3 regions of the Micromonospora sp. MH33 genome follow, and region 3 is predicted to be linked to each of the others. Evidence: riboswitches for the same ligand, from Rfam matches in the RefSeq annotation. Region 3 holds a riboswitch; each other region holds the start of a gene.
What was found. A riboswitch is a leader RNA that binds a small molecule or an ion and turns the genes downstream of it on or off. The one in region 3 is predicted to bind cyclic di-AMP.

Region 1: another riboswitch for cyclic di-AMP. It lies ahead of B0E53_RS14500 (hypothetical protein); the one in region 3 lies ahead of B0E53_RS10780 (C40 family peptidase).
Region 2: another riboswitch for cyclic di-AMP. It lies ahead of B0E53_RS11140 (transglycosylase family protein); the one in region 3 lies ahead of B0E53_RS10780 (C40 family peptidase).

The regions. Positions count from the first base shown of each region.
Region 1 covers NZ_MUYZ01000075.1:7,482-16,643, reverse strand. Annotated here, with positions in the region: gene B0E53_RS14515 (S8 family serine peptidase) at 1-896, opposite strand, end outside; gene B0E53_RS14510 (helix-turn-helix domain-containing protein) at 956-1,297, opposite strand; gene B0E53_RS14505 (carbonic anhydrase) at 1,514-2,182, shown strand; gene B0E53_RS14500 (hypothetical protein) at 2,245-3,264, opposite strand; cyclic di-AMP (ydaO/yuaA leader) riboswitch at 3,268-3,399, opposite strand; gene B0E53_RS14495 (YibE/F family protein) at 3,554-4,879, opposite strand; gene B0E53_RS14490 (DUF6153 family protein) at 5,079-5,501, shown strand; gene B0E53_RS14485 (DUF305 domain-containing protein) at 5,586-6,212, shown strand; gene B0E53_RS14480 (metal-sensitive transcriptional regulator) at 6,257-6,556, opposite strand; gene B0E53_RS14475 (cation transporter) at 6,710-6,919, shown strand; gene B0E53_RS14470 (hypothetical protein) at 6,955-7,935, shown strand; gene B0E53_RS14465 (heavy metal translocating P-type ATPase) at 7,950-9,162, shown strand, end outside.
Region 2 covers NZ_MUYZ01000050.1:16,774-25,935, forward strand. Annotated here, with positions in the region: gene B0E53_RS11120 (family 16 glycoside hydrolase) at 1-139, opposite strand, end outside; gene B0E53_RS11125 (trypsin-like serine protease) at 700-2,379, opposite strand; gene B0E53_RS11130 (M4 family metallopeptidase) at 3,201-5,258, shown strand; gene B0E53_RS11135 (YbaB/EbfC family nucleoid-associated protein) at 5,364-5,822, opposite strand; gene B0E53_RS11140 (transglycosylase family protein) at 5,994-6,650, opposite strand; cyclic di-AMP (ydaO/yuaA leader) riboswitch at 6,650-6,822, opposite strand; gene B0E53_RS11145 (glycoside hydrolase family 3 C-terminal domain-containing protein) at 6,975-7,466, opposite strand; gene B0E53_RS11150 (LLM class flavin-dependent oxidoreductase) at 7,571-9,139, shown strand.
Region 3 covers NZ_MUYZ01000048.1:7,344-16,505, forward strand. Annotated here, with positions in the region: gene B0E53_RS10770 (C40 family peptidase) at 1-146, shown strand, start outside; gene B0E53_RS10775 (N-acetylmuramoyl-L-alanine amidase) at 211-2,241, opposite strand; cyclic di-AMP (ydaO/yuaA leader) riboswitch at 2,466-2,603, shown strand; gene B0E53_RS10780 (C40 family peptidase) at 2,672-3,652, shown strand; gene dcd (dCTP deaminase) at 3,714-4,292, opposite strand; gene B0E53_RS10790 (pyridoxamine 5'-phosphate oxidase family protein) at 4,371-4,916, shown strand; gene B0E53_RS10795 (zinc metalloprotease) at 4,945-5,928, opposite strand; tRNA gene B0E53_RS10800 (tRNA-Gly) at 6,170-6,243, shown strand; gene B0E53_RS10805 (SCO5389 family protein) at 6,796-7,188, shown strand; gene B0E53_RS10810 (DUF899 family protein) at 7,377-8,108, opposite strand; gene B0E53_RS10815 (GNAT family N-acetyltransferase) at 8,192-8,683, opposite strand; gene B0E53_RS10820 (aldo/keto reductase) at 8,683-9,162, opposite strand, start outside.

The DNA.
Region 1 (9,162 bases), on a different contig from region 3:
TCGCGCCCAGCGGCGGCGCCCGAGACGTACGCGGTGGCGAAGCTGGTGCCGCCCTGCGGCTCGGCCCGGTAGCCGGCGCCCTGCGGGGCGGGGCCCACGATGTTCAGTCCGGGCGCGGCGATGTCCACATAGTCGCCGGTGACCGAACTGCCGACGTGCTCGCCGTTCTCGTCCACCCCGGCCACCGCGATGACGCCCGGGTACGCGGCCGGGTACGCCGGCTGGTCCTGCTGATTTTCCTGCCGGTTGCCGGCCGCGGCTACCAGGATCACGCCCTTGCCGAGGGCGTAGTCGACGGCCGCCTTGAGCGCCGGGTCGTCGAGGGTGACCAGGGAGAGGTTGATCACGTCGGCGTCGTGGTCGACCGACCATCGGATGGCTCGACCGATCTCGGCCGGGATGGACTCGTCGAAGGCCCGCTGGTTGTCGGCGAGCACGCGGACCGGCAGGATCCGGGCCTCCGGCGCGATCCCGGTGTACGGCGCGCCGGTGCCCTCCCGCCCGGCGATGATGCCCGCGATCAGGGTGCCGTGGCCGACCAGGTCGCACTGGCCGTGAAGCTTGGCGAGCTGGTTGAAGTCCTCGCCGGAGAGGACCCGGCCGCGCAGCAGGGGGTGGGTGGGAGAGACGCCGGAGTCGATGACCGCGACGGTGACGCCCTGCCCCTTGGTGACCCGCCAGGCCGCAGCGGGGTCGAGCCGGTTCAGCGCCCAGGGCGCCGCGGCCGGGGCGGGGCCGCCGGGTGGGCCGCACTTCGGGGCCGCCACGGCGGGCGCGGGCACCGCCAGCGCGCCGCCGAGGAGGGCGGCCACCGACACTCCGGAGAGGACGGATCGGATCCGGTGCCCGGTACGGACGTGCTCCGTCGTCCCGTCCGGCCGCAAGCTGTCGCGCACGCGGTGAGATTACCGTCGCCGCGCCGTCCGTGCGGTGACGGGCATCCGCGAGGAGGCGGTCAGCTCTCGGTCACCGGCTCCGCGACCGGCCCGGTGGTGAAGAGGGCGAGCAGAGCGCCCACCTGTTGGTCGGCCTCGGCCGGGTGCCGGAAGTGCCCGCTCGGGTTGATCGTGTACTCGTTGCGCCGGCCCACCCGGGTACGACGGAGGTAGCCACCGGCTTCCAGGTCGGCGACGATCGCCTGGGCGGCCCGCTCGGTCACCCCCACCTCGTCGGCCACGTCCCGCAACCGCGCCGTGGGGTTGCGCGCGATGGCCAGCAGCACGTGCCCGTGGTTGGTGAGGAAGGTCCAGTTCCGGCCGCTCCCGTTCTCGCCTGGTGTCGTCGCCATGGTCGTCATGGTATGGCCCTTCCCCGCGTCCCTCGGTCCTGGCCCGGCCCGGGCCTGCACGGCGGGGCCGGGTCCGGGCCGCCGTCAAGGGTGGCTCAACGTATGAAATGCGTATCACGTAAATCTTGACGTGCGTTGGACTGCGTGTGACGGTTGGTGCCGAGGCCGCCTCCGTCGCCGGCCGGCTGACCAGGTCGTTTTCGCGCGAGGACGAGGTGAGGATGGATGCCGCCGACCACTCCCGAACAGGCGCTCGCCGAGCTCCACGCCGGTAACCAGCGGTTCGTCACCGGTGTACCGCGCCATCCCAATCAGGACGCCGGGCACCGGGCTGCGGTCGCCGACGGGCAGCACCCGTTCGCCGTGATCGTCGGCTGCTCCGACTCCCGGCTCGCCGCCGAGATCATCTTCGACCGCGGCCTCGGTGACCTCTTCGTGGTCCGCACCGCCGGGCACACCGCCGGCCCCGAGGTGCTCGGCAGCGTCGAGTACGCGGTGACCGTGCTGGGCACCCCGCTCGTGGTGGTGCTCGGCCACGACTCGTGCGGCGCGGTCCAGGCCGCCCGCGAGGCGGTCCGCACCGGCACCTCGCCGTCCGGGCACCTCGGCGCGGTGGTGGACGCCGTCGCGCCCAGCCTGCTCCGGGCCGGCCGGGATGGCGTGGAGGATCTCGACACCATCGTCGACATCCACATCGCGCAGACCGTGGAGGCCCTGGTGGCCCGGTCCGCCGTGCTCGCCGAGCGGGTGTCCGCCGGGAAGGTCACGATCGTCGGCATGTCCTACCGGCTGAGCGCCGGCGAGGCGCGCACCGTGGCCCAGATTCCGGCTACCGCGCCGGTCACGCCGGTGCCCGCCCCGGCCGCACCCGCCGACCCGGCGCTCGCCGGCTGACCGATCCGCCAAACGTCGAGGGGCCGGCCCGCATCGCGGACCGGCCCCTTCGGCGTATGTCGTCAGAGCAGCGACATGTGCACGTGGTCGGTGTGGTTGGAGGGTCCGCTGTAGGACTTCCAGCCGGTGGCCGGGAACCAGATCTGCCGGTTCCAGATCACGTAGTAGATGCCCAGCCGGTCGGCGTTGCGGATGAGGAAGGCGGCGACGTTGTTGCCGTACATCCGCTGGTCCTTGGTCCGCCACGGGGAGAAGCCGCTGTTCTGCAGCGACCAGTCGCAGGCCCGGCCCTTGGGATGTTCCCACGGCCCGCCCGGGCGGTAGCAGCCCACGAAGCGGTTGAAGCCGGCCCGCTTCACCTCCTTGTACGCGTGCAGCGTGCGCGGGGTGATGCAGCCCGAGGTGGTCGGGTCGTCCTCGCTGCACGACTCCGGCTTCCAGTCGCCGTCGGCGGTCCGACCGGGGCCGATCCGGGCGACCGGCGAGGTGGCCGAAACCAGGCCGCCGGTGAAGCCGATCCCACCGACCAGCTGGAGCGCCTTCTCCGTCTCGGCCTTCTCGCGGGCCATCGCGTTCTTCTGCTTCTCCTGCTCGCGCACCTCGACGTCGAGCGCGATCTTGGCCTGCTCGGCGCGGTTCTTCGCGGCGTTGATGGCGGCGAGCTTCTGCGCGTTCATCAGGTTCAGCTCGTCGAGGGCGGCCGCCCGCCGGACGAACGAGTCGGGCGTGTTGCTCTCCAGCAGCATGGCCATGGCGCCCATCCGGCCGGTCCGGTAGGACTGCGCGGCCATCTGGGCCACCTGCGGGCTCAGCGCGTCGAGCTCGCTCTGCGCCGCCTTCACCTCGAGGGCGAGCTGGAGCTGGCGCTTGCGGGACTTGTCCAGCTTCGCCTTGGCCTGGAGGTAGGCCCGGTTGGCGGTGTCGATGGCCTCGGTGATGAGGGGGTCGTCGTCGTCCTCGGAGTGCCCTGAGGGGGTGGGGGTGCTCGGAGCGGCCGTCGCCGGGGTCGGCCCCACCAGCACGGTGAGCGCGGCCACAACGGCCACCACGGGGGTCAGCCAGCGCCGCAGGGGTGCCGTCACAGTGTTCCCTTCCGTCGGCCGCCGACCGGGTTAGCTGACGGGTTCGGGACGGAAGTGGCCCCTACCGCTCGCGCGGATTCACCCCATGTACCTGGTTCCCCGGCTCGCCCTCGGGCGATTGGGCGGCGGCACCGCTGGCGCCGGTGCGCGCCTTCGGCGGTGACCGGCAGCGAGGTTACCCGAGAGCCCTCCCCGGGTTCTACGTCCGGAAGCCGACCAATAGCGAGATTTCGTCCTCGCCCAGCGTGACCAGGATCGCGTTTGGAATGCGTCGTCACGCTGCGGAGTGTCACCATGCGGCCTCCGTGTTCCTGTCGCCGCCGGGCCATCCGCCGGCCCGTGGCCCGGGCGCCCCGCCGAGCGCCTCCAGGGCCTCGTTCCGCCCGGCCGGCGGCCGCGGCGCGGGGGAATCCGCCGGGTCCGCGGTGGTCCCGCGCCGCCCGGCGGTGGTGACGACCGCGGCCAGCCCGGTGGTCAGCGGTACGGCGGCGATCAGGCCGAGCGTGGCCACCGCGCTGCGGACGATCTCCTGGGCCAGGAACTCGCTGGTGAGGATCTGGCTCACCGGCCGGGAGTCGGCGACGAGCAGGAGCAGCAGCGGCAGCGAGGCGCCCGCGTACGCCAGCACGATGGTGTTGACCGTGGAGGCGATGTGCGCCCGGCCCACCCGGGTGGCCGCCCGGTAGAGGTGCCGGCGGGACAGCGCGGGGTTGGCGTGGGCCAACTCGGTGACCGTGGCCGCCTGGGTGACCGTGACGTCGTCCAGCACGCCCAGCGAGCCGATGACGATGCCGGCCAGCAGCAGGCCGTGCAGGTCCACGTCGCGCTGGAACATCGACAGGGTGGTCGCGTCCTCGCTGCCGAAGCCGGTGAGGTGGGTGGCGGCCGTGGCCAGGGTGCCGAGCACCCCGGTCAGCACCAGGCTGCCGAGGGTGCCGAGCACGGCCACCGAGGTCTGCGCGGTGATCCCGTGGGTCAGGTAGAGCACCACGAACATGATCAGCGCGGCGCCCACGATCGCCACGAGCAGCGGCGGCTGGCCGGCGCCGATCCCCGGCAGCACGAAGCCGAGCAGGACGGCGAAGCTCGCCGCGAGTCCGCCCAGCGCGGCCAGCCCGCGCCAGCGGCCGAACGCCACGATCGCCACGGCGAAGAGCACCGCGAGCCAGACCAGCGGCGTGCCGCGCTGGTGCTCGGCGATGTTGTAGCTCTTCACCGCCGGGTCGGCCGGGTCGGTCAGCTCGACCAGGATCACCTCGTCGCCGACCTCGACCCGGGGCGCGCCGGGGCCGGAGGGCACCGGCGTCTCGACCTGCCGGCCGGCGTCCGGGCCCTGCTCGGCGGCGACGGTCACCGTCCCGCACGGCCCGGCGGAACCGCCCGGGCCCCCCTCCGGCGCCTCCGGGGTCGGCGGGCAGGGCTCGGTCACCACCCGGGTCACCGTGCCGTGGTAGCGGGGCAGCGCCGGGGCGTCCGCCGGTTCCCGGTCCTGCCGGGGCCAGAGCACCAGCGCGGCGACCACGGTGATCAGGAAGAGCGGCACCACCGTCGCCACCAGGATCCGCCGTACCCCCGGCGGGGCGGACGGAGCGGGACGGGTGTGGTCGGCGCCCATGGCGTCTCTCCCAACGATTCGCAACGGGATTCGTGTCACCGGGCCGGTCGGTTCACCGGACCGGCCGGGGCGCCGCGGGGACGGCGCGGACCGGGTCGTCGCCCGGGAATGGTAGCCAGGCGGGTCCGGAGACGCCTCGGGACAGGGTGCTGCGGCGGTTCCCCCGGGGCGCGCCCGACCGGCCGGTTACCGTGGTGACATGGCGGGCTCGGCGGCGACCGGACGGTGGGTCCGGCTCCTGCTGCTGCTCTGCACGCTGGTCGGGCTGACCGCCATGCACACCCTGGGCCACGGCGCCCACTCCCCGGCGGACCACCAGGCGGGCCACCCGGCCAGGCACATCGCACCGGTCGCCATGGCCGCGGACTGCGTGGGCGAGGACTGCCCGGTACGCGCGCTGCCTCCGGCCGAGCCCGGCGGGGATCCGTCCGGGTGGAGCGTCTGCCTGGCCGTGCTCGGCGCGTTCGCCGTCGCGCTGCTGGTCGTCGTGCTGCTGCGGACCGGGTCGCGGGCCGTCGTCGCGGCGGCCGGCGGCCCGCTCCGGCACGCCGCCGGCCCGCGCGCCCCGCCGCCCCGGCCCTACGGGCTGCGCCTGGCGACGACGTCGGTGCTGCGCAGATAGGACGCCCGACGCGAGGGGACCGGACCACCGGTGCCCCGCGTCCGCCGTCCGCTGCGTACGTTCCGACACTCGAAAGGCACACTCGTGTTCAGTCGTACCATCGCGCGCCGGGCCGCTCTGGCCGGCGCGAGCATCACCGTCGCTCTCGCCCTGGCCGCCTGTGCCGACGACCCGATGTCCGGCCACGGCATGCCGGGCGCGGCCGGCACCGCCACGCCCGCCGCCGGGGCCTCGGCCTCGTTCGACGCCGCGGACGTGATGTTCGCCCAGATGATGATCCCGCACCACCAGCAGGCCGTGGAGATGTCCGAGCTGGCCGGGACCCGGGCGGTCGACCCGGAGGTGAAGAAGCTGGCCGGGCAGGTCACGGCGGCCCAGGGGCCGGAGATCGCCACCATGCGCGGCTGGCTCGCTGCCTGGGGCCGGCCGGCGCCCTCGGCGAGCGCCGGGCACGGCATGCCGGGGATGGACCACGGCATGCCCGGGATGATGTCCGAGGCCGACCTGGCCAAGTTGGCCGCGGCGTCCGGCACCGACTTCGACCGGCAGTTCCTGACCATGATGATCGCCCATCACGAGGGCGCCATCACCATGGCCAGGGAGGAGATCGCCCGTGGCGTCCACCCGGACGCCACGGCGCTGGCCCGGCAGATCGTCACCACCCAGCAGGGTGAGATCGACGCCATGAGGAAGGTGCTCGACCGGCTCTGAGCCAGGTGTCGGGTGCCTCGCCCGTGGCGGGGCACCCGGCCCGGTCAGCCGCGCTTCATCAGGCGGCCGACGGCGGCCATCATCTCGGTGGCCATCTCGTCGGCGCGGCCCTCGGCGGCGCCCTCGTGCATGCAGTGCCGGGCGTGCCCGTCCAGCAGGCCGAGGCCGACCTTGTCCAACGCGGCCTGGATGGCGGAGATCTGGGTCAGCACGTCGATGCAGTAGCGGTCGTCCTCGACCATCTTCTCGATGCCGCGGACCTGGCCCTCGATACGGCGGAGCCGCGCGAGCAGCTGGTCCTTGCTGGCGGTGTAGCCCCGGGTCGGGGTCGTCGGTGCGGTCATGACGTCAAGGATAGCGTACCCCTTGGGGGTATGGTACGGTTCTCGCCGTGGCCGATACCCCCACCGGGTAACGGTAGCGCCAGAGTGGCAGCCGTCTCTCTCCTGCTTACCCCCTGGGGGTATAGGATGGAGGCGGCGGAAGGGAGATGCGCGATGGTCACCACCACGTACCAGGTGCAGGGCATGACCTGCGGGCACTGCGTCAACTCGGTCAGCACCGAGGTGAGCGCGCTGCCGGGCGTCACCGACGTCCAGGTCGACCTGGCCTCCGGCCGGGTCACCGTCACCAGTGAGAGCCCGTTGGAGACGGACACCGTCCGCGCCGCCGTGGACGAGGCCGGTTACGACCTCGTCGGGGCGTGACGGGTCCGGGGACCCGAAGAAACCGAGGTACCACGATGAACACGCCGACGAAGCTGAGCGGCTTCGCCCTCGGTCTCGCGGCGGTGTTCGGCACGGCGTACGGGGTCGGCCACCTGACCGGCCCCGTCACCCCGGCCGCCGAGACCCGCCACGACGCCACCGACGCCGACCACGACTCCGCCGAAACCGACCACGGTGACGGGGGCCACGCGGCCACCGCCACCGCTCACCTGCCCGGCGGACTGCTCGTCTCCGAGCGCCGCTACACGCTCCAGCCGGTGACCGCCCCGGTGGGCGAGTTCGCCTTCCGGATCACCGGCCCGGACGGCCGGCCCGTCACCCGCTACGACGTGGCGCACGACAAGCGCATGCACCTGATCGTCGCCCGCCGCGACCTCTCCGGCTTCCGGCACGTCCACCCCGAACTGGCCGCCGACGGCACCTGGCGGGTCGCCTCACCGCTCGCCGGGCCCGGCGTGTGGCGGGCGTTCGCCGACTTCACCCCGACCGGCGGAGAGCCGCTCACCCTCGGGGTCGACGTCACCGTCCCCGGCACGCTGGACTCCCGGCCACTGCCGGCCCCGGCGAGCAGCACCACGGTCGACGGCTACACCGTCACCCTCACCGGCGGCCCGCAGCCCGGCCGGACCAGCCGGCTCACCCTGACCGTCAGCCGGGACGGCCGGCCGGTCACCGACCTCCAGCCCTACCTGGGGGCGTACGGGCACCTGGTGGCGCTGCGCCAGGGCGACCTGGCCTACCTGCACGTGCACCCGGAGGGCGCGCCCGGCGACGGGCGGACCCCGGCCGGGCCGGCGGTCACCTTCGCCGCCGAGGTGCCCTCGGCCGGCACGTACCGTCTCTACCTGGACTTCCGGCACGGCGACGCGGTGCACACCGCGGAGTTCACCGTGGTGGCCGGGGACCAGGCCGCTCCGGCGCCCGCCGCGCCGGCCCCCACGACCGCACCGACCCCGGACGCCGACCACGGCAGCCCGGGTCACGGGCACAGTTGACAGGAGGTGCCGCGATGACATCGACCGCGAAGTCCCTGCCGGTCGCGCCGAACATGATCGAACTCGCGATCGGCGGCATGACCTGCGCCTCCTGCGCCGCCCGGATCGAGAAGAAGCTCAACCGGATGGACGGCGTCGAGGCCACGGTCAACTACGCCACCGAGAAGGCCAGCGTCCGGTACGCCGACGAGGTCACCCCGGACGACCTGATCGCCACCGTGGAGAAGACCGGCTACACGGCCGTCGTCCCGCCGCCGCCCAGCCAGGTGGGGGCCGGGGCGACCGCCGGGCCGGTGGACGAGCTGCACGGGCTGCGTACCCGGCTGTGGGTGTCGGTGGTCCTGACCGTGCCGGTGGTCGTGTTGGCCATGGTGCCGGCCTGGCAGTTCGACTACTGGCAGTGGCTGTCGCTGACCCTGGCCGCCCCGGTGGTGGTCTACGGCGGCCTGCCGTTCCACCGGGCCGCCTGGATCAACCTGCGGCACGGCGCGGCGACCATGGACACCCTGGTCTCGCTCGGCACCCTGGCCGCGTTCGGCTGGTCGCTCTGGGCCCTCTTCCTCGGCGACGCCGGGATGCCCGGAATGACCCACCCGTTCCGGCTGGACATCACCCGCACCGACGGGGCCGGCAACATCTACCTGGAGGCCGCGGCCGGGGTGACCGTGTTCATCCTCGCCGGCCGCTACTTCGAGGCCCGCTCCAAGCGGACCGCCGGCGCCGCCCTGCGCGCCCTGCTGGAGCTGGGCGCCAAGGACGTCGCGGTGCTGCGCGGCGGGCAGGAGACCCGGATCCCGGTGGACCAGCTGGTGGTCGGCGACCGGTTCGTGGTCCGCCCGGGCGAGAAGATCGCCACCGACGGCGTGGTCGCGGAGGGCACCTCGGCGGTCGACGCCAGCATGCTCACCGGCGAGTCCGTGCCGGTCGAGGTGGGGCCGGGCGACACCGTGGTGGGCGCCACCGTCAACGCCGGCGGCCGGCTGGTCGTGCGGGCCACCCGGGTCGGCGGGGACACCCAGCTCGGCCAGATGGCGCGGCTGGTGGAGCAGGCGCAGACCGGCAAGGCGGCCGTGCAGCGGCTCGCCGACCGGATCTCCGGGGTCTTCGTGCCGATCGTGATCGCCCTCGCCGCCGGCACGCTGGGCTGGTGGCTCGGCACCGGGGCCGGGACGGCCGCGGCGTTCACCGCCGCGGTGGCGGTGCTGATCATCGCCTGCCCGTGCGCGC
Region 2 (9,162 bases), on a different contig from region 3:
GTTCCGGGTCGGTCGGCCGCGCGCTGGCCGGGGACGAGGAGAGCCCGGTGGTCAGCAGCAGCGCCAGCGTGGCGAGGGCGGCCACCGGTCTCCGGAGCCGGCCGGCGGAGCGCCGGTTCGGCGGTGGATGTGCGTTCATGGGTTCCTCTTTCACGGGTCCGGGAGCAGCGTGCGTCGGTGGGTCGATCGGCGGAGCCGACGTGCCGGCGTGGTCGGTGCGACCCCTCCCCTGGCCGCACGGGATCCCCGGCCGTGGCCGCGGGCCACGGTCGTCCGATGTGGATGGTGGAGCGCCACCGGGCCGACGGCGGTCGTCGCGCACGGTGGTACCGCGGAGCTGATGGGGTCGGTCGGGTACGGGCATCGGTCGGCCGGTGAGGCGCGGCCGCCGTGGTGGCGTTGACCCGGGGTGGCCATGGCTGGCCGGTCGTGGTCCTCGGACGTGTTGCGCCGCCCGGAGGGCCACCATCGAGGTCTACCGTGCCGGTAGTTCACCTCGACGAAACATATTGATAGTGACCGACCCTACTGACTTACTCTCAGCGTGTCCATAGCTTTCGTCGGTCCGCCAGATACTTTTCTACGAAACAGACGAAAGCCGGTCCGTCGTCGCGGTAAGGGGTTCCTGACGACACAGTGCCCGCCCGGACGGTCCGGGCGGGCACTGCGATCTGGCGGCTGGCTATGAGCCGCGGGGTGTCACTCCCCGTCCATCTTCATGCTGGGCCACCAGCCGTACACGCCCCGGCCGACCCGCCAGGAGCCGAACGGAACGTTGAAGCCGCCGGCCGGCGTCGCGGTGAACGTGTGCAGCCCGAGACCGTCGTCCGAGTACTTGTAGAGGAAGGCGAGATCGTCGCGCTTGTCGCCGGTGTAGTCGCCGGACACCATCTTGATGCTGGCGAACTGGCCGAAAACGGTCGAGGACCAGGACTCCAGCGGGCTGTTGAAGTTGCCGTCCTGCTTCGCCGTCCAGGTGAACAGGGCCAGCTTCCCGCTGCCGTAGCCGTAGAGCACGGCCACGTCGCCACGGCCGTCGCCGTTGAAGTCACCGTCGGCCAGCTTCATCGACGACAGCGAGCCGAACGGCTTGTCCGCCGGGGTGTACCAGGAGGTGTACCCGGTGCCGAACTTGCCGTCGGGCTGACCGGGCCAGGTGATCAGCGCCATGGCCCCGCTGGCGTAGGCGTAGAACAGGGTGGCGTCGTCCCTGCCGTCCCCGTTGACGTCCCCGGCGAAGACCGAGGTGCTGGACCAGGTGCCGAAGTCCGACGCGCGCCACGCCTCGATCGGCGCGTCGAAACCGCCGTCCGGTCGCGCGAGCCAGTTGATCCACGCCTCGTCACCGTTGCCGTACCCGTAGAAGGCGCTCAGGTCGGCCCGGCCGTCGCCGTTGAAGTCGCCGGAGGTCATCTTCATGCTGGTCAGGTGACCGAAGTTGCTGGCGGTCCAGGAGCGGATCGGTGCGCCGTGCTTGCCGTCCGGCCGGGTGATGAAGGTGTCGATGGCGAAGGTGTTGGTGGTGCTGGTCGACATCACCGCGACGTCGTCGATGCCGTCGCCGTCGAAGTCGTCGTCGAACACCTTGACCCGGTCGGCGGCGTACGCGCCGCCGCCGCCCTTCCACTCACCGAGCGGCGAGGAGAAGCCGCCGGTCGAGGTCGCCGGGAAGGTCTGCGGCGCCACGTCCCCGGTGGCGTACACGTACAGGAAGTTGATGTCCTGGTACTGGTCGGTCGCGGGGCCCTGCGGCATGTTGGCGGTCAGCCAGGGACCCAGATCGTCGACCCGGGTCTCCACTGCACTCCGGCGCGTCTCGGTCTCCGCCAGGCAGCCGCCCTGCCAGGCGGCGTGGTGCAGGCCGACCAGTTGCGGCTTGCCGGCGACCAGCCGGACGGTCGGCCCGCCGAGATCACCACGGCAGATGGCGCCGGCCCCGGTGCCGAGCAGGTCGAACGTGCCGGCGGCCACGCCCTGGACGGCGAAGGTCCCGGTGTGCAGCTGATCCGGGACCCAGGTGGTGGCGGTACGGCCGAAGCCGGCGACGGTCAGCTGCTCGGCGGCGCTCGGCGCGGCGCCCAGCGGCACCGGCGCGACGTCGACCCGCCGGGACAGCCGGACGAGGACGGCGTCGCGGTCGGGGTGCGGGACGATGCGGACGACCGGGGCGACCAAACCGGTGGCCTTGGTGAGGTCAGGTCGTCCGACCGTCACCGTGGTCGGCTGGGCGGGCCTGCCCGCGACGACGGGCTGGCCGTCGACGCTGAAGCAACTCTTCGCCGTGAGCACCCACCACGGGTCGACCAGGGCGCCGCTGCAGGCACGCTGGCCGGGGCCCACATCGATCTTGGCGGCGAAGGCGAAGGAGCCGTCTGTCACGGCGGCGCCTCCGGCCACGGCGTGGACCGGCGAGGCGTTGACGAGGCCCGCCACCAGGACTGCGGTGAGCGCACCCGCACCTCGGGCTGCTCGCCGACGATCTGAGGATGGCACTGGAAATCCCTCCAGGATCAGCTGGCAGGGGTTGCGTACGACCCGTCGGGCGGCGCCGACGAGCGACGGACCGCGGCGGAACGCGGCCATGGCGCGATGTGGACAGTCATCTACCGAACCCCCGTGCCCCCAATGGGCTTCACGATCGCCCGGGCGACCGTGGGAGCTGACACTAGACGCCGGTGAGTTCGCCCGCTGGCCACTTCCGCGTGGTGTATTTCACGTCATCAATGTCTTGCGCCCCGGATCGGCGCGACCCCCGGGGCCGAACAGGTGATCATCCGCAGGCCGTTCGGCACCGGCCCGCGGACCGGAAGGTGCGGGGAGATCAGCAGCTCGACCGAGGGGGCCAATGCGCGCCATGCGCGCACAGCGGCAATCAACGCACATCGGACGGGCCACCGTCCGCGACGGAGAACATTCGGCCTGATCAGGCCCTATTGAAGATCATGGCTTCCTGAATTCCCGGCAACGGCGCGGCGACCGGGAGGCGTCGGTTGCCCGGGTCACCCATTGATCCCGGCCCGGGGCCGTGTGATTGTGCCCCCAGCGAGTCGCCGACCCCCGGGGGCTCGCCGACGGCCGATCTGTCGAACCGGGGCCACGCCGGCAGCCTCGGAGATCGACTGTCATCCCGCCTCGCAACACCGCGCCGCCCGTCCCCACCGGGCTCCGTGCGGCGCGCCTAGGAACAGGAGCGAACCCCCTTGAAGCTCTCACCTCGCCTCGTCGCGCTCTCCGGCGCGGCGGCGGCCGGACTGATCGCCGCGGGCACCGCCGCGGCGGTGCAGGCCGCGCCGCCCGGCCCCGCCGCCCCCGACGCCGCCCAGGCCCGCGCGATCGCCGCCGACTCGGCGCGCGCGCTGGTCGCCGACCGGCCCGCCTACCTGCACGCCAGCTCGGACGAAGCGTTCGTGCAGAAGCCGGTCATCTCCTCCGAGGGCACCCAGTACGTGCCCTACGAGCGCACCTACAAGGGCCTGCCCGTGGTCGGCGGTGACTTCGTGCTGGCCACCGACGCGGCCGGCAACCTGAAGTACGCCTCCGTCGCGCAGCAGCAGGCCATCGGCAGCCTCGCCACCACGCCGAAGCTGACCTCGGCCGCCGCGGCGAAGACCGCGCGGGCCCAGCTCAAGTCGGTCAGCACCGTCGAGGGCACGAACCTGGTCGTCTACACCCTCGGCGCCAAGCCGGCGCTGGCCTGGGAGACCACGGTGCGCGGCACCGACGCCGAGGGCCCGAGCCGGCTCACCGTCGACGTCGACGCCCTCACCGGCACCGTCCTGCGCAAGCAGGAGCGGATCGTGCACGGCACCGGCACCGGGGCGTGGAACGGGCCCAGCCCGCTGACCCTGAACACCACCCTGTCGGGCAGCACGTACTCCATGAAGGACCCGACGGTCACCAACCTGAGCTGCCAGGACGCCGCGACCAACACGACGTTCAGCGGCTCGGACGACGTCTGGGGCAACGGCACCGCCACCAACAAGGAGACCGGCTGCGTCGACGCGCTGTTCGCCGCGCAGACCGAGCACAAGATGCTCGCGCAGTGGCTGGGCCGCAACGGCGCCGACGGCAACGGCGGCTACTGGCCGATCCGGGTGGGCCTGAACGACCAGAACGCCTACTACGACGGCACCCAGGTGCAGATCGGCAAGAACACCTCGGGCCAGTGGATCGGCTCGCTCGACGTGGTGGCCCACGAGATCGGCCACGGCATCGACGACCACACCCCGGGCGGCATCTCCGGCTCGGGCACCCAGGAGTTCGTCGCCGACACCTTCGGCGCGGCCACCGAGTGGTTCGCCAACGAGCCGTCCAGCTACGACGCTCCCGACTTCCTGGTCGGCGAGAAGGTCAACCTGGTGGGCAGCGGCCCGATCCGCAACATGTACAACCCGTCGGCGCTGGGCGACCCGAACTGCTACTCCAGCAGCATCCCCAGCACCGAGGTGCACGCCGCGGCCGGCCCGGGCAACCACTGGTTCTACCTGCTGGCCAACGGCAGCAGCCCGACCAACGGGCAGCCGGCCAGCTCCACCTGCAACGGCAGCAGCGTGACCGGCCTGGGCATCCAGAAGGCCATGAAGATCATGTACAACGCGATGCTGCTGAAGACCTCGTCCTCGTCGTACCTGAAGTACCGGGTCTGGACGCTGCAGGCGGCGAAGAACCTCTACCCGACCAGTTGCACCGAGTTCGACGCGGTCAAGGCCGCCTGGAACGCCATCAGCGTGCCGGCGCAGACCGGTGAGGCGACCTGCACGGGCAGCACCCCGACGCCGACCGCCACGACCACCCCGCCGTCGGGCAGCTGCACCGGCCAGAAGCTGGCCAACCCCGGCTTCGAGTCCGGCAACGTGAGCTGGAGCGCCAGCTCCGGCGTCATCACGAACGACACCGCCCAGGCCGCGCACGGCGGCTCGTACAAGGCGTGGCTCGACGGCTACGGCTCGACGCACACCGACACGCTCACCCAGTCGGTGACGATCCCGGCCGGCTGCCGGGCGACGCTGAGCTTCTGGCTGCACATCGACAGCGCGGAGTCGACCACCACCACCGCCTACGACAAGCTGACCGTCAAGGCGGGCAGCACCACCCTGGCCACCTACTCCAACCTCAACAAGGCCACCGGCTACGTGCAGCGGTCCTTCGACATCTCGTCGCTGGCCGGCACCACCGCCACCATCTCGTTCAGCGGCGTGGAGGACAGCTCCCTGCAGACCTCCTTCGTCGTCGACGACACCGCGGTCACCCTGAGCTGACCGCAGCGGAGCGGCCGGTCGTCGTCCTCCCGACGGCCGGCCGCTTCGTCGTCCCCGCCGTACGTCGCGCCCGCATCCCCGTCGGCGGCCGCCGGCGGACGGGGGTCAGGCGGGGCGGGCCGCGCGGGAGTCGGCGCCGTCGCGGCGGATCCGGGCCGCGACGCCCTCCATCGCCCGGCCGAACCGCTCCATCTCCCGCGCGGACTGCTCCGGCAGGCTGCCGAGCCGCGCGGCGAGGGCGTCCACGTCCGCCTGGGCCGAGGCGCTGACCCGGGCCTCCAGCTCGGTGAGGGCGGCGTTCACGGCCGACACCAGGTGCCCGCAGACGGTCTCCATGGACTCCCCGGCCAACGCCGGGTCGACGGTGACGGACTCCAGCCGGCCACCCTGCACGGCGACGGCACGGACCCGGCCGCCGGCCGCGGTGCCCTCGGCCCGGAGCAGCTCACCCGGCGCGCCGTCGGGGTGCTCGGCGGCCCGGGACCGCATCGCGGAGAGCGCCTGTTGGGTCCTGGTCAGCAGCTCGTCGAGGCTCGCGGCCGCGGAGAACGGGTCGTTGGTCATATCCGCGCTTTCTTCACGTCTTTCCGAGCACCGTGACGATAGCAACCGCCCCCGACGCCGACACCGGTGAGCCCGCCCCGCCCGGTCCGACGCCGAACGCCCGGCCGGGAACCCGGCCGGGCGTTCGTGGTGCGGTGGACCGGCCCGCGCGGCGCCGGGTCCGGTGGGGTCTCAGCGCAGGCGCAGCTTCTGACCCGGGAAGATCAGGCCCGGGTCCGTGCCGACCACGCCCTTGTTGCGCTCGTAGAGGGCGTGCCAACCGCCGGCCACGTTCTTCGCGTCGGCGATCTCGGAGAGGGTGTCTCCGGACCGGACCAGGTAGCTGCCGGCGCCGCTCGTGCTCGGCGCGGCACGCCGCTCGCTGCGGGTGGCCGGCCGGTCGCTGCGCGACTTCCGCTCCGTGGTGGCCTTCTTGGCGGACTTCGTCGAGCCCGAGTCCTTGCTGGCGTACTTCTTGGTGGAGCCGCCCTTCTTGCCGCAGACCGGCCAGGCGCCGATGCCCTGCCCGTCGAGGACCTTCTCGGCGATGGCGATCTGCTCGCCGCGGCTGGCCAGGTCGGCGCGGCTGGCGTACTTCTGGCCGCCGTAGCCGTTCCAGGTGCTCCGGGAGAACTGCAGCCCGCCGTAGTAGCCGTTGCCGGTGTTGATGTGCCAGTTTCCGCCGGACTCGCACTGGGCGACGGCGTCCCAGTTGACGCCGGCGGCGCTGGCCGGGGCGGCCGGGCCGAGGAGGGCGGCGGCGCCGGTGGCGGCGCCGACGACGAGCGCTCCGACGGCGGTGCGACGCTGCGCGATCCGTCGATGACGGGCGACGTATTCAATTGCCATGTGGGTTTCCTCCACGCCGACGAGGTGAGCTGTCGGGTTCGGGCCGAGGAGCCCGGCCGCCGGAGGGCGGCTTCACCCCGAGGTGTCGTGCACCGAGGAACGTGTGGGTCCCCCGCTCCCGCCCGAGGTCCAGGACCACCGGGCCGGTGGCGGGATTAGGCGTTACCGGCCCGTGGTGTCCGCGATCGCGGACGGATACGACGTTAGGAACGGTTTCGGCCGATCGCCCACCTCTTGTGAAGTTCTTCACCCGGCCGAGCGAAGGCGGCACCGTCTGAGTTGCGCACAGTCCGAAGAGGGCTTATTGAGGCGGGGCTCAGTAGGTCAGTCCTGCCCCTGCGGGAAGAGCGGGAGCTTGCCGTCGCCGGCGTTGATGGGCTGCTGGCTGACCGAGTTCATCCAGGTCACCGGCAGTTTGTCGGTGGGCGCGTACCCGCCGAAGAGGACGTCGGCCACGCCGCCGCCCTCGGTGCCGGGCAGCCAGGCGGCCAGCAGCGCGGTCCACCGGGGCAGCTCGGCGGCGACGTCCAGCGGCCGGCCGCTGACCAGCACCACGATCACCGGCACGCCCGAGTTGCGCAGCGTCGTGATGGTGCGCAGGTCGTCGCGGTCCAGGCTCATGCTGCCGGCGCGGTCGCCCTGGCCCTCGGCGTACCGTGTCTCGCCGACCACCGCGATCGCCGCCCGGTAGGTCTTGTCGATGCCGGTGCCGCGCTGGTTGTAGGTGACCGTCGTGGTCGGACCGGCCGCGGTGCGCGGCGCCGCCCACCGTCGAGGTCCAGCTCCGGTCGGTGTACGGCCTGTGCCCGGAAGCATCGACTGTGAACGATCATTGCCGGTTCCGGAACCGCCGGGCGGGCGGGCGCCGGCGGGCGCTACCGTGGCAGGGTTCACGCAAGATCGGCTAGAGGCGGCGAGGTATGAGCGACCACGGACACGAGCTGGCCTTCGGCGGCTTCCTCACGCCCACCGCGGGACGGCCGGAGCAGGTGGTGGCCCGGGCCAAGCTCTGCGAGCAGGTCGGCCTGGACCTGGTCACCTTCCAGGACCACCCCTACCAGCCGGGGTTCCTGGACACCTGGACGCTGATGTCCTTCGTGGCCGCGGCCACCAGTCGCATCACGCTGGCCGGGAACGTGCTCAACCTGCCGCTGCGACAGCCGGTGGTGCTCGCCCGCAGCCTGGCCAGCCTGGACCTGCTCACCGGCGGCCGGGTCGAGCTGGGCCTCGGTGCCGGCGCCTTCTGGGAGGCCATCGAGGCGGTCGGCGGGCGGCGGCTCTCCCCCGGCGCGGCCGTGGACGCCCTCGACGAGGCGATCCGGGTGATCCGCGAGGTCTGGGACACCGGGCGGCGCGGCATGATCCGCGTGGAGGGCGAGCACTACCGGGTGGTCGGCGCGAAACGCGGGCCGGCGCCGGCGCACCCGGTGCGGGTCTGGGTGGGCGCGTACAAGCCGCGGATGCTGCGGCTGGTCGGGCGCGCGGCGGACGGCTGGCTGCCGTCGCTGGCGTACCTGCCGAAGGGGCCGGCGGAGCTGCCGGCGCTGAACGCCCTGGTCGACGAGGGCGCCGAGGCCGCCGGACGGGACCCCGGCGCGGTGCGGCGCCTGCTCAACGTCAGCGGCACCTTCGACCGGTCGTCCGCCGGGTTTCTCGCGGGGCCGCCCGAGCAGTGGGTGGAGGAGCTGGCCGGGCTCGCCCTGGACCACGGCATCGCCACGTTCATCCTCGGCAGCGACGAGCCGCGCGCCATCCAGCTCTTCGCCCAGGAGGTGGCGCCCGCGGTCCGCGAGCTGGTCGCCGCCGAACGCACGACCCCGGGCAGCGGTGCCCGCGCCGTCGAGGAGCAGCAGGCCGCCGTCGAGGCCGGCGGATCGGCCACGCTCGCGGTCTCCCCCACCCCCGATCCGGGGGTACGGCTGAGCGCGCGCCGGCTCTGGGACGAGTCCACCCGGCCGGCGGCGCCGCCACCGCCGGCCGGGCACGTCTACACCGCCCGGGGGCAGGCCGTCGGGCAGCACCTGGTCGACGTGCACGACCACCTGCGCCAGGAGCTCGGCCAGGTGCGCGACCTGCTCGAACAGGTCAAGCGCGGGGCCGTCGCCCCGGACGCCGCCCGGGCGGTGCTGAACGAGATGACCATGCGGCAGAACAACTGGACGCTCGGGGCCTACTGCGCGGCGTACTGCACGGCGGTGACGCAGCACCACGGCCTGGAGGACAACTCGATCTTCCCGCACCTGCGCCGCGCCGACACCGGGCTGGCGGCGGTCCTGGACCGCCTGGAGGAGGAGCACGTGGTGATCCACGGGGTGGTGGAGAGCGTGGACCGGGCGCTGGTGGACCTGATCCGGCAGCCGGGCGACTTCACCGAGCTCCAGGCGGCGGTGGACCTGCTCACCGACACCCTGCTGTCGCACCTGTCGTACGAGGAGCGGGAGATCGTCGAGCCGCTCGCCCGGCACGGCTTCTTCGCCGGCCAGCTCTGACGGCGGATATTCCCGCGCGCGGC
Region 3 (9,162 bases):
ACCTGGTCTTCTTCTACAGCGACCTGCACCATGTCGGGCTCTATCTCGGCAACGGGTTGATGGTGCACGCGCCCCGGACCGGCAAACCGGTCCAGGTCGCCAAGGTGGCCTACATGCCGGTCGCCGGCTACCGCAGGCCGTACTGACCCGTCCCGAGCAGCACGAAGGCCCCCGGTCCACGTGGACCGGGGGCCTTCGTCGTCAGGTCGGTCAGGCGGGTCCGCCGACCGAGGCGGGCTGGATCTGGACGTCGTCGAGGTTCACGAACATCACGCGGTGGCCGAACTGGATCTGCACGTACCGGTTCTCGCCGCGGATCACCGTCCAGTCACCCGGCGCGGAGCCGTCGAAGGTGACCGCCCGGTAGTACTCGCCCGGCAGGACCCCGCCGACCGCGTACCGCTGGCCCGCGGAGAGGGAGTACTGCAGCGGGGAGATGGTCTGGTACGGCACCCCGGCCGGGTAGGCCGCCCGCTCGGGGTAGGCGCGCCCGTACACCGGGATGGTGGTCTTCCCGGGCTTGGGCGTCACCACGAAGCCGTTCGCCCACTTGGCCGTCGGCGCGGAGGCCGGGTTGTAGAACCAGGCCTTCTGGTTGAGGTACCAGATCGCGGTCCAGTCGCCCTGGATGTCCGCGAGGGCGTACGTCTGGCCGGCCGAGGCGCGGGCGCCGTGGTCGGAGATGTACATGGTGTCCGGCGTGCCGTTGGGCCGCAGGCCGAGGTCGTTGACCAGCGGGGCGGTCGCGCTCGGCGCCGTCCGCAGGATGACCGCCGAGGAGCCGCGCAGCGGGCACGGCGCCGCCGGCGGGGTGGGCTTCGGCACGCCCGGCGGCTGCTGGTTGCAGCCGGTGAAGGCCGGCTGGTTGCTGGCGAAGTCCGGGTCGATGGTGACCAGGCCGGTGTGCGGCGTGCCGGTGGAGTGGAACGGCGCCTTCATGAGGTCGAAGTAGTGCGACCAGTCCCAGTACGGGCCCGGGTCCCAGTGCATGCCGGCCACGGTGCCGGCGGTGGTGCCCGGGACGTTGTCGTGGCCGATGATGTGCTGCCGGTCCAGCGGGATCTGGAAGCGCAGGGCCAGGTGGCGGACCAGCTTGGCGGAGGCCCGGTACATCGCCTCGGTGTACCAGGTGCCGTGCCCGGCGAAGCCCTCGTGCTCCAGGCCGATGGACTTGGCGTTGACGTACCAGTTGCCGGCGTGCCAGCCGACGTCCTTGGCCTTGATGTGCTGGGCGACGTAGCCGTCCACCGACCGCAGCGTGTAGTGCCAGCCCAGGTAGGTCGGGTCCTTCACCAGGTTCACGCTCGGGCCGAAGTAGCCCTCGGTGTCGTGGATGACGATGTACTCGATCTTCTGCTGGGCCGGCCGGTTGCCGAGGTCGTGGTTGCCGTAGTCGCCCGGGTCCGCGCTGAGCTGCTTGTAGGGGGCGGGAATCCACTCACAGGCCAGCCGGACCGGGCACTCCAGGCCGTCCGGCCGCTCGGCCCGGCGCAGCCCCAGCTTGTGCAGCCCGGACTGGTCCGGCGTCACCGTGGTGGCGGTCAGGGTCACCCGCTGGCCGTCGTCGGTGGTCCGGGCCGCGCCGAGGCCCAACTGGTCGTAGACCTCGTCGGCGAAGGCCGCCGCCGCGTCCTCGGTGTCCGCGCCGGAGTAGCGGGCCACCGCGCCGTACCAGGCCGCCGGGTCGGTGCCGGCACCGACCGGCGCACCCAACTGCTTCTGGTACGAGGCGAGCAGCGCCGCCCCGCCCCGGATGTTCGCGGCCGCGTCGGTGCGCAGGGTCTCCTCGCCGAGGCCGGTGAGCGCCGCGGCGGCGTCGAGCGTCTGCAGGGACGCCTGCGGCAGCATGTCCTCGGCCGGTGCGGCCGCGATGGCCGGGTCGAGGGTGAGCGGGCGCGAGTCGTCGCCCCGCGGGTCCTCGTCCTCGTCCACGTGGCCGCTGGCCGGGGTCGAGAGGACGTGCTGGGCGTCGGTGAGGTGCATCGGGCCGTAGCCGCCGCTGGTGCTCGGCTGGCCCGGGTGGGTGTCCCACCGCGACTCCAGGTACGAGACGCCGAGCAGGACGCTCTGCGGCACGCCGTACTCCGCCGCGGCGGCGGCGTACTGGTCCTGGCGGTCGGTGGCGGTTTGGGTGGTGCTCGGTTCCGCGGCCACCGGTCCGGTTGCCACGAGCGCGGTGGCCGCCGCGACGGCGGCTGCCAGCAGTATCCGTCTGCCCGACGGCGGGGGTGAGAGGTGCATCGAACCTCCAGACAGGGATGGGGGTCACTGCGTCCTCACCCTCGCCCCACGCACCCTCCGGGTCAATACCTTTCCAGGAAGTAATCTGGGGTGAAGGAATCCTTCATTCGGCTGGTGTAGGTCGTACGGAGTGTCACGGCGGCTCGGGTTGCGGATCGGTAACGGCCATCTCTACTCTGGTCAATCGTCGGCCGCCAGTTTCACCGTCCAACCCGGGTGGTGACGGTCCGACACCGCCGAGTCGCCTCCGGGCGAGCCGGGGACCCAGGTACCTGGGGTGAATCCGCAGCCACTGCGGTAGGGCGGCTCCCTTCCCGCCCGAACCCGTCAGCTAACTCGGTAGGCGGGCACGAAGAAGGAGTACGGAAGCCCGGTGGCACACCATGCCCCGCGGCCACCGTCGGGCCGGTCGGTCGACCGGTCGACGGCTGTGCCGCGTTCCCGCTGGTCCCGTTTCACCACCGCCCTCGCCGCCCTGGCCGGCACCGCCGTCGTCCTGACCGGCGGCGCCACGGCGGCCCATGCCGAACCGTCGGTCACCGAGATCGAGCGCCAGATCGACCAGGACTGGAACAAGCTCGAACCGATCATCGAACAGGTCAACGCCACCCGCGAGCAGCTCGCCGCCAAGCGGAAGCAGGCCGCCGCGCTCGCCAAGCAGATCGCCCCGCTCGAGGCCCGGGTGGACGCCGCCCTCGGTCAGGTGGGCGGGCTCGCCGCCGACGCCTACAAGGGCGACAACAATCTCTCCACCGTCAACGCGCTGCTGGGCAGCCGGTCGCCGAGCGAGCTGGTGGACGGCCTCGCACTGCTCGACCGCTTCGCGAACCGCCAGCAGGAGCAGGTGCGGACCGTCGCCGAGCTGCGCGACCAGCTGGCCGCCAAGAAGCAGCCGCTGGACGAGATGATCAGCGACCTGGCCCGTACCGAGGCCCAGCTCGCGGCGAAGAAGAAGCAGATCGACGCCGAGATCGTCAAGCTCCAGAAGCTTCGGCTAAAGGTCTACGGCAACGGTGGCGGCGGTCCGCTGCGCCCCGCGCCTTGTCCCGCCGGCTACCCCGGTGGTCCGGCCGGCGTCGCGGTCAAGTTCGCCTGCGCCCAGATCGGCAAGATCTATGTCTGGGGCGCCGCCGGCCCCGACCACTTCGACTGCTCCGGGCTCACCATGGCGGCCTGGGCCAAGGCCGGCGTCTCGCTGCCGCACAACGCCCGGCAGCAGCACGACGTCACCAGGCGGGTGAGCCGGAGCGAGCTGCGCGCCGGTGACCTCGTCTTCTACTACAGCGACCTGCACCACGTCGGCATGTACGTCGGTGACGGCTGGGTGGTGCACGCCTCCCAGTCCGGCAAGCCGATCACGATGAAGCGCGTCGACGACGGCCAGATCAACAGCTACGGCCGCCCGGGCTGACCGGCCCGCAGGGGCTCCCGTGTCGCGGGGGCCCCTGCGCCGTTCCGGCGTGCCCGGTCGGTCAGCGGGTCGGCCAGGTGCGCCAGCTCTGCCAGGACCGGCTCGGGGTCGGCCCGCGCTGCCCCTGATAGCGCGACCCGTAGACCGCCGAGCCGTACGGGTGCTCGGCCGGCGAGGAGAGCCGGAAGATGCAGAGCTGGCCGATCTTCATGCCCGGCCAGAGCGTGATCGGCAGGTTCGCCACGTTGGACAGCTCCAGCGTGACGTGGCCGGAGAAGCCCGGGTCGATGAAGCCGGCCGTGGAGTGGGTGAGCAGGCCGAGCCGGCCCAGGCTGGACTTGCCCTCCAGGCGCCCGGCGAGCTGGTCGCCCAGCGAGATCACCTCCAGCGTGGAGGCGAGCACGAACTCGCCCGGATGCAGCACGAACGGCTGGCCCTCGGGCACCTCCACCATCGAGGTGAGATCGTCCTGCTGCACGGCCGGGTCGATGTGCGTGTAGAGATGGTTGTTGAAGACCCGGAACAGCCGGTCCAGGCGTACGTCGATGCTGGACGGTTGCACCAGCGTGGGCTCGAAGGGCTCCAGCGCGAGCGTGCCCGCCTTGATCTCGGAGACCAGGTCGCGGTCGGAGAGCAGCATCGGAATACCATAGCGACCGGTACGGGTGACCTGCGTGTCGGACTACATCTTCGTACACCTGTTCGATAGAATGTCCGCATGGCTTCCTGGTCCGAATTCGCCGCCGACGAGCCCCGACTCGCCGACGAGATCCGCCTCTTGTTGCAGCAGTACGGGCCGGGTTTCGGCTACCTCGCCACGGTCCGCGCCGACGGCGGCCCGCGGGTGCACCCGGTCTCCCCGGTCATCACCGACGACGGGCTCTGGTGCTTCGTCATCGACTCGCCCAAGCGCCGCGACCTCGAACGCGACGGCCGCTTCGCACTGCACTCCTTCCCGCCGGAGGAGAGCGACGACGAGGCCTACGTGGCCGGCCGCGCCCGCCCCGTGACCGACCCGGCGACGGTGGCCCGGGTGGCCCGGATCGGCCGGGCCGCGCCGCAGGGCGACTGGCGGCTGTTCGAGTTCACCGTCGACGTGGCGATGCTGACCCGGCGCGACCAGGTGGCGCACCCCGGCGGCGGCCGGCCGGAGGTGCGGGTCTGGCTCGACCCGGGGGCGGCCGCCCTGGCCGGGCGGGACCCGCTCGCCCCGGAAGGCCGGCGCGGCCGGCACGGCTTCGACACCCGCCGCCCGGCGGCCTGAGCCCGCACCGGCGTGTCGTGCTGGACGGTCAGGCCGCGCGGTACGCGTTCCACGCGGTCAGCATGCGGCTCGCCTGACCAGGGGTGAACTGGTACATGCACGAGTCGTAGGTGTAGTCCATGAAGTTCGTGATCGGGTCCAGGCCCGCGGTGGTGCAGGTGTCCCGGCCGGTCGGGCACTCGAAGGCCGGCGAGGCCTCGGCGGGGGTGTCGGAGACGCTGTCGCCCGAGCCGGAGCAGCCACCCTGGAAGGTGTGGTAGAGGTTCAGCCAGTGGCCGATCTCGTGGGTGCCGGTGTCGCCCTGGTTGTAGTTGGTCGCGGTGCCGCCCGGCAGCGACTCGCTCAGCGCGACCACGCCGTCCATGCTGTTCAGCTTGCGCTGCGGGAAGGTGGCCCAGCCGAGCAGGCCGTCGCTCAGCTCGCCCAGGTAGATGTTGAGGGTGTTCTTGCCGCCCTCGCGCAGCGACGTCTTCATCGAGCGCTCGGCCGAGGAACCCTGCACGATCGGGTACCAGGCGGCGTTGGTGACGTGGTGCACCTTGGTCAGCTGGAAGCTGAAGGCGGTCGCGGCACCACCGGTCGCACCGCTGTACGCCTTGTTCAGCACGTCGATCTGCTGGGTCACCATCGAGTCCGGGATGTTGCCGCCGGCCCGGGTGCTGTCCCGCTGGATGACGTGGACGACGACGGGGATGGTCACCGTGGCCAGCGGGGTGGCCCCGGCGCCGGCGCGGAAGTTGGCCCGCTCACGCAGCGCCGCGGCCAGGTCGGCGTCGCGCTCACGGACCTGCTTGGCGGTCAGCTCGTTCGGGTCCAGCTTGGCCGTGCCGCCCTTCTTGACCCGGGCGTCCGAGTGGACGTCGGCAGGTCCGACGCAGGACGCGTCGGGGGCGGCCGAGAAGGCCGAAGCAGCGGGGACGACGCCCACGGCGGCGGTGCTGAGCAGCAGCGCGAGGGTCGTCGACGCGACGCCGGCGGTACGCCGGGTCAGCAAGTTGGGACGCAGTCCCATGGGCCCACCTCTTTCGAACGGCATGGCAGGGGGTATGTCACGCCGGGTCGGAAACGTGTGGGAGACGTTACATCTGATCGAAGGATTTGAGAACGGCCATATGTTGCCGTGGTGAAACTTTCCGCTGCCGATCGGCGCTCCGCCGTGACAAGATCGTTTCGGTCCGGTTGCGACGCCCGCTCCGGCCGCGGGGGTACCTGGGTGCAGGGAGGCGGTGGCCTCAGGTACAGTGGTGCCGCCTGCGGGTGTAGTTCAATGGCAGAACATCAGCTTCCCAAGCTGACAGTGCGGGTTCGATTCCCGTCACCCGCTCCACGCGTGAAAGCCCTGGTCAGGACGTGAGTCCCGACCAGGGCTTTCGCGTTGTCAGGGGGAGCCGAAAGAGGCCGTGGGCCATTAGCGGGCCATTAGGGCCTGTGTCGCGGGAGCGCCGAGCGCATGGTCGACCGGTTCGACGCTGACCCCGCCGGGGGATTTCAGGTAGGGGTCAAGGTTCGGGGCACCGGAGTTGACCGTGGCAGGGTTGGCCGGCAGCCGGCCGGGCCGCGCGGCCACGAGCCCGCGCGGCGTGGGCCGGCCGCGTGGACGAGTTGGCGGCGGTCGCGGGGTTGCGGTTAGGGCGCCTCCGGCGGGGGCGCTCCGGCTCCAGGATGGCCGGGGCTCCGCTGGCGGGTCACGGTCCGACTAGGGGGCGGGTGCGATGGCAGACGGGATGGCGATGAGCCTCCTTGTGGTCGAATCCCCGCCGCCGGGTGTGGGTGGATCAGATCGCAACACGCCCACGGCTTCCTTGGCAGCTTAATGAAAATGGGTTCCAATTGCGCTAGTCGCCGGTTCTGAGGGAGTCGGCTGAGAAGGAGGTTGGAGATGTCGCTCGATGTGCCTGTCGCGCTGTTGGAGCGCGCCGAGCGTGGGTCGGTCACCGACGAAGAGTTCGTGGTCTGTGTGCGTGAGTCGCTTCCCTACGCCTGGCAGGTGGTATCCAAGGTCAGCGCCGACCTGGCTGCCGGGGATGGCGATTTTGCCGAACATGCCGTGCCGCCGCCCAGCGACGCCGAACGCGGACAGCTGTTGCGTGCCCTGGCCAGCGATGCGATCCGGGGCGGTCTGGAACGACACTTCGGGGTGCGCTTGGCATTCCAGAACTGCCACCGGGTGGCGGCCTTCGCGCTGACGGCGGTGTCGTCCCCGGCGTACCGAGAGTTCGTCTCGCCCGCTGGGCAGTTGCGTAACCAGTCACCGGAGCTGCGCAACTGCTAGGCGGCTGGCGGCCGGGCGGGCAGAATTCAGCCCGGCCCGGCCGCCAGGCTGTGGCGACAGGACGGGCCACCGCGAATTCATCAGCGGCCTCCGTCAGCAATAGGTCAGGGAGACGCGTGACCGCGACCGCCTCGCCGGTAACCGGGCCTGGCCAGGACGCGAGTCGCCGGTAGCCGCCGAGGCCGCGATCACTTCCCGCAGCAGGACTCCCCGGTCGCCGTCGTGACACCCGGGCGGCTCCACTGCGCGATCGGGCGGCCGTCGAGACGCCACTGGTGCCCGCTGACCGTCGGCCACCCCTCCGGTGAGTCCTCCCAGTTCTCCTGCCGGCCGTACACGGTGAGGTCGAGGGCGTGGTAGCTGGTCGTCAACGCCTCGACGCCGCGCCCGGTGGTCCAGTAGGTCTCGTAGATCCGGTCGTCGTCGTCGCGCAGGTAGCAGGCGATGAACCCGAAGCCACGGCCGTCGACCAGCGCCGGGTCGGAGTCCCGCGCCGAGTACCAGGGGAACCGGTAGCCCATGAACTCCGCGAACGGGGCGCTGTCGGCGTAGGAGCCCTGGCAGAACACGGCGTAGGTGACGTCCCGGGCGTGCAGGTAGTCCAGCATTCCCATGTGGCAGGTCGCGAAGGTGCACCCCTCGCACTGGTCTTCGTACGGCTTGCCGTCGTGCCACATGTGGAAGTAGGCCATCAGCATCCGGCGGCCCTCGAAGACCTCCAGCAGCGGCGTCTCCCCGCCGGGGCCCTGCACGGTGACGGGCGGCACCGGTGTCATGGGCAGCCGGCGCCGGGCGGCCGCGATGGCGTCGCCCTCGCGTGTGTGCGCCTTCTCCCGGGCCAGCAGGTGGTCCCGTTCGCGCAGCCACGTCTCCCGGTCGACGATCGGCGGCAGGGCGGTGCGGTAGGTGGAAGTTGACATCGGGTGCGGTCTCCTTCGGGGCGTCCGAGTCGGTCACCGGGATGGACCTGCCGGGCCGGCGATTCTCATCGGTCACCCGGGAGTCAGGAGTGCGCAGTGAGGTCCAGGACGTGCCGCAGGCAGGGCTGGCCGGCGATCAGCACCTCCTCGACCGGCACGAACCCGGTCCGCCGGAGCACCGCCAGGGACGCCGGGTTCGCCAGCGCGGCCGACGCGACCAGGCGGCGCAGCCCGTACTCGTCACGGGCCAGCGCGCAGACCCGGCGGACGCCCTCGCGGGCCAGGCCGCGTCCGGTGGCCCGCTCGGCCACCCGGTAGCCCAGCTCGGCGCTGCCGTCGGCCACGTCGACCAGGTTGAACCGGCCCAGCACCGTGCCGTCCTCGTCGACCAGGACGTGGAAGTGGCACCGGCCGGCGTCCTGCTCCGTCAGCAGGTCCGCCAGCCGGTCGGCGAACTCGTCGAAGTAGTCGTCGCCCCGGTCCGACACGAACCGGGCGAAGTACGCCCGGTTCACCCGCTCGAAGCGGAGCAGCGCCGGAGCATGACGGGTGGCGAGCCGTTCGAGTTCGGGCATCAGGCGACGGTAGCAACGCGGAGGTCGGCGAGCAGATCCTCGACGGCGGCGAACTCGTCGGGCCGCAGCGGGCCGTGGGCGAGCGCGCCGGCGTTCTGCTCGACCTGGGCGACGGTGCGGAACCCCGGGATCGGGACGGTGGCCGCGCTGCGGGCCCAGAGCCAGGCCAGCGCGCCCTGGGTGGGCGTACGGCCGCCGGTGGCGAACACCTCCCGCAGGGCCTCCACCCGGGCCAGCCACTCGGGCGCCCCGGCGCCGTCGCGGAAGTAGGTCATCCAGTCGTAGCTCTGCGACCGCACGTCGTCCCGGGCGACGGTGCGACCGTCGGCGTACTTGCCGCTGAGCAGGCCCATGGCGAGCGGACCCCGGTTGATGCTGGCCAGCCCGGCCCGCTCGCACAGCTCGATCATCGCGGGCCGGTCGGCCAGCACCGACATGTCGTGCTGCACGGCTTTGCAGTGCGGGCCCGCGGCGGCGAA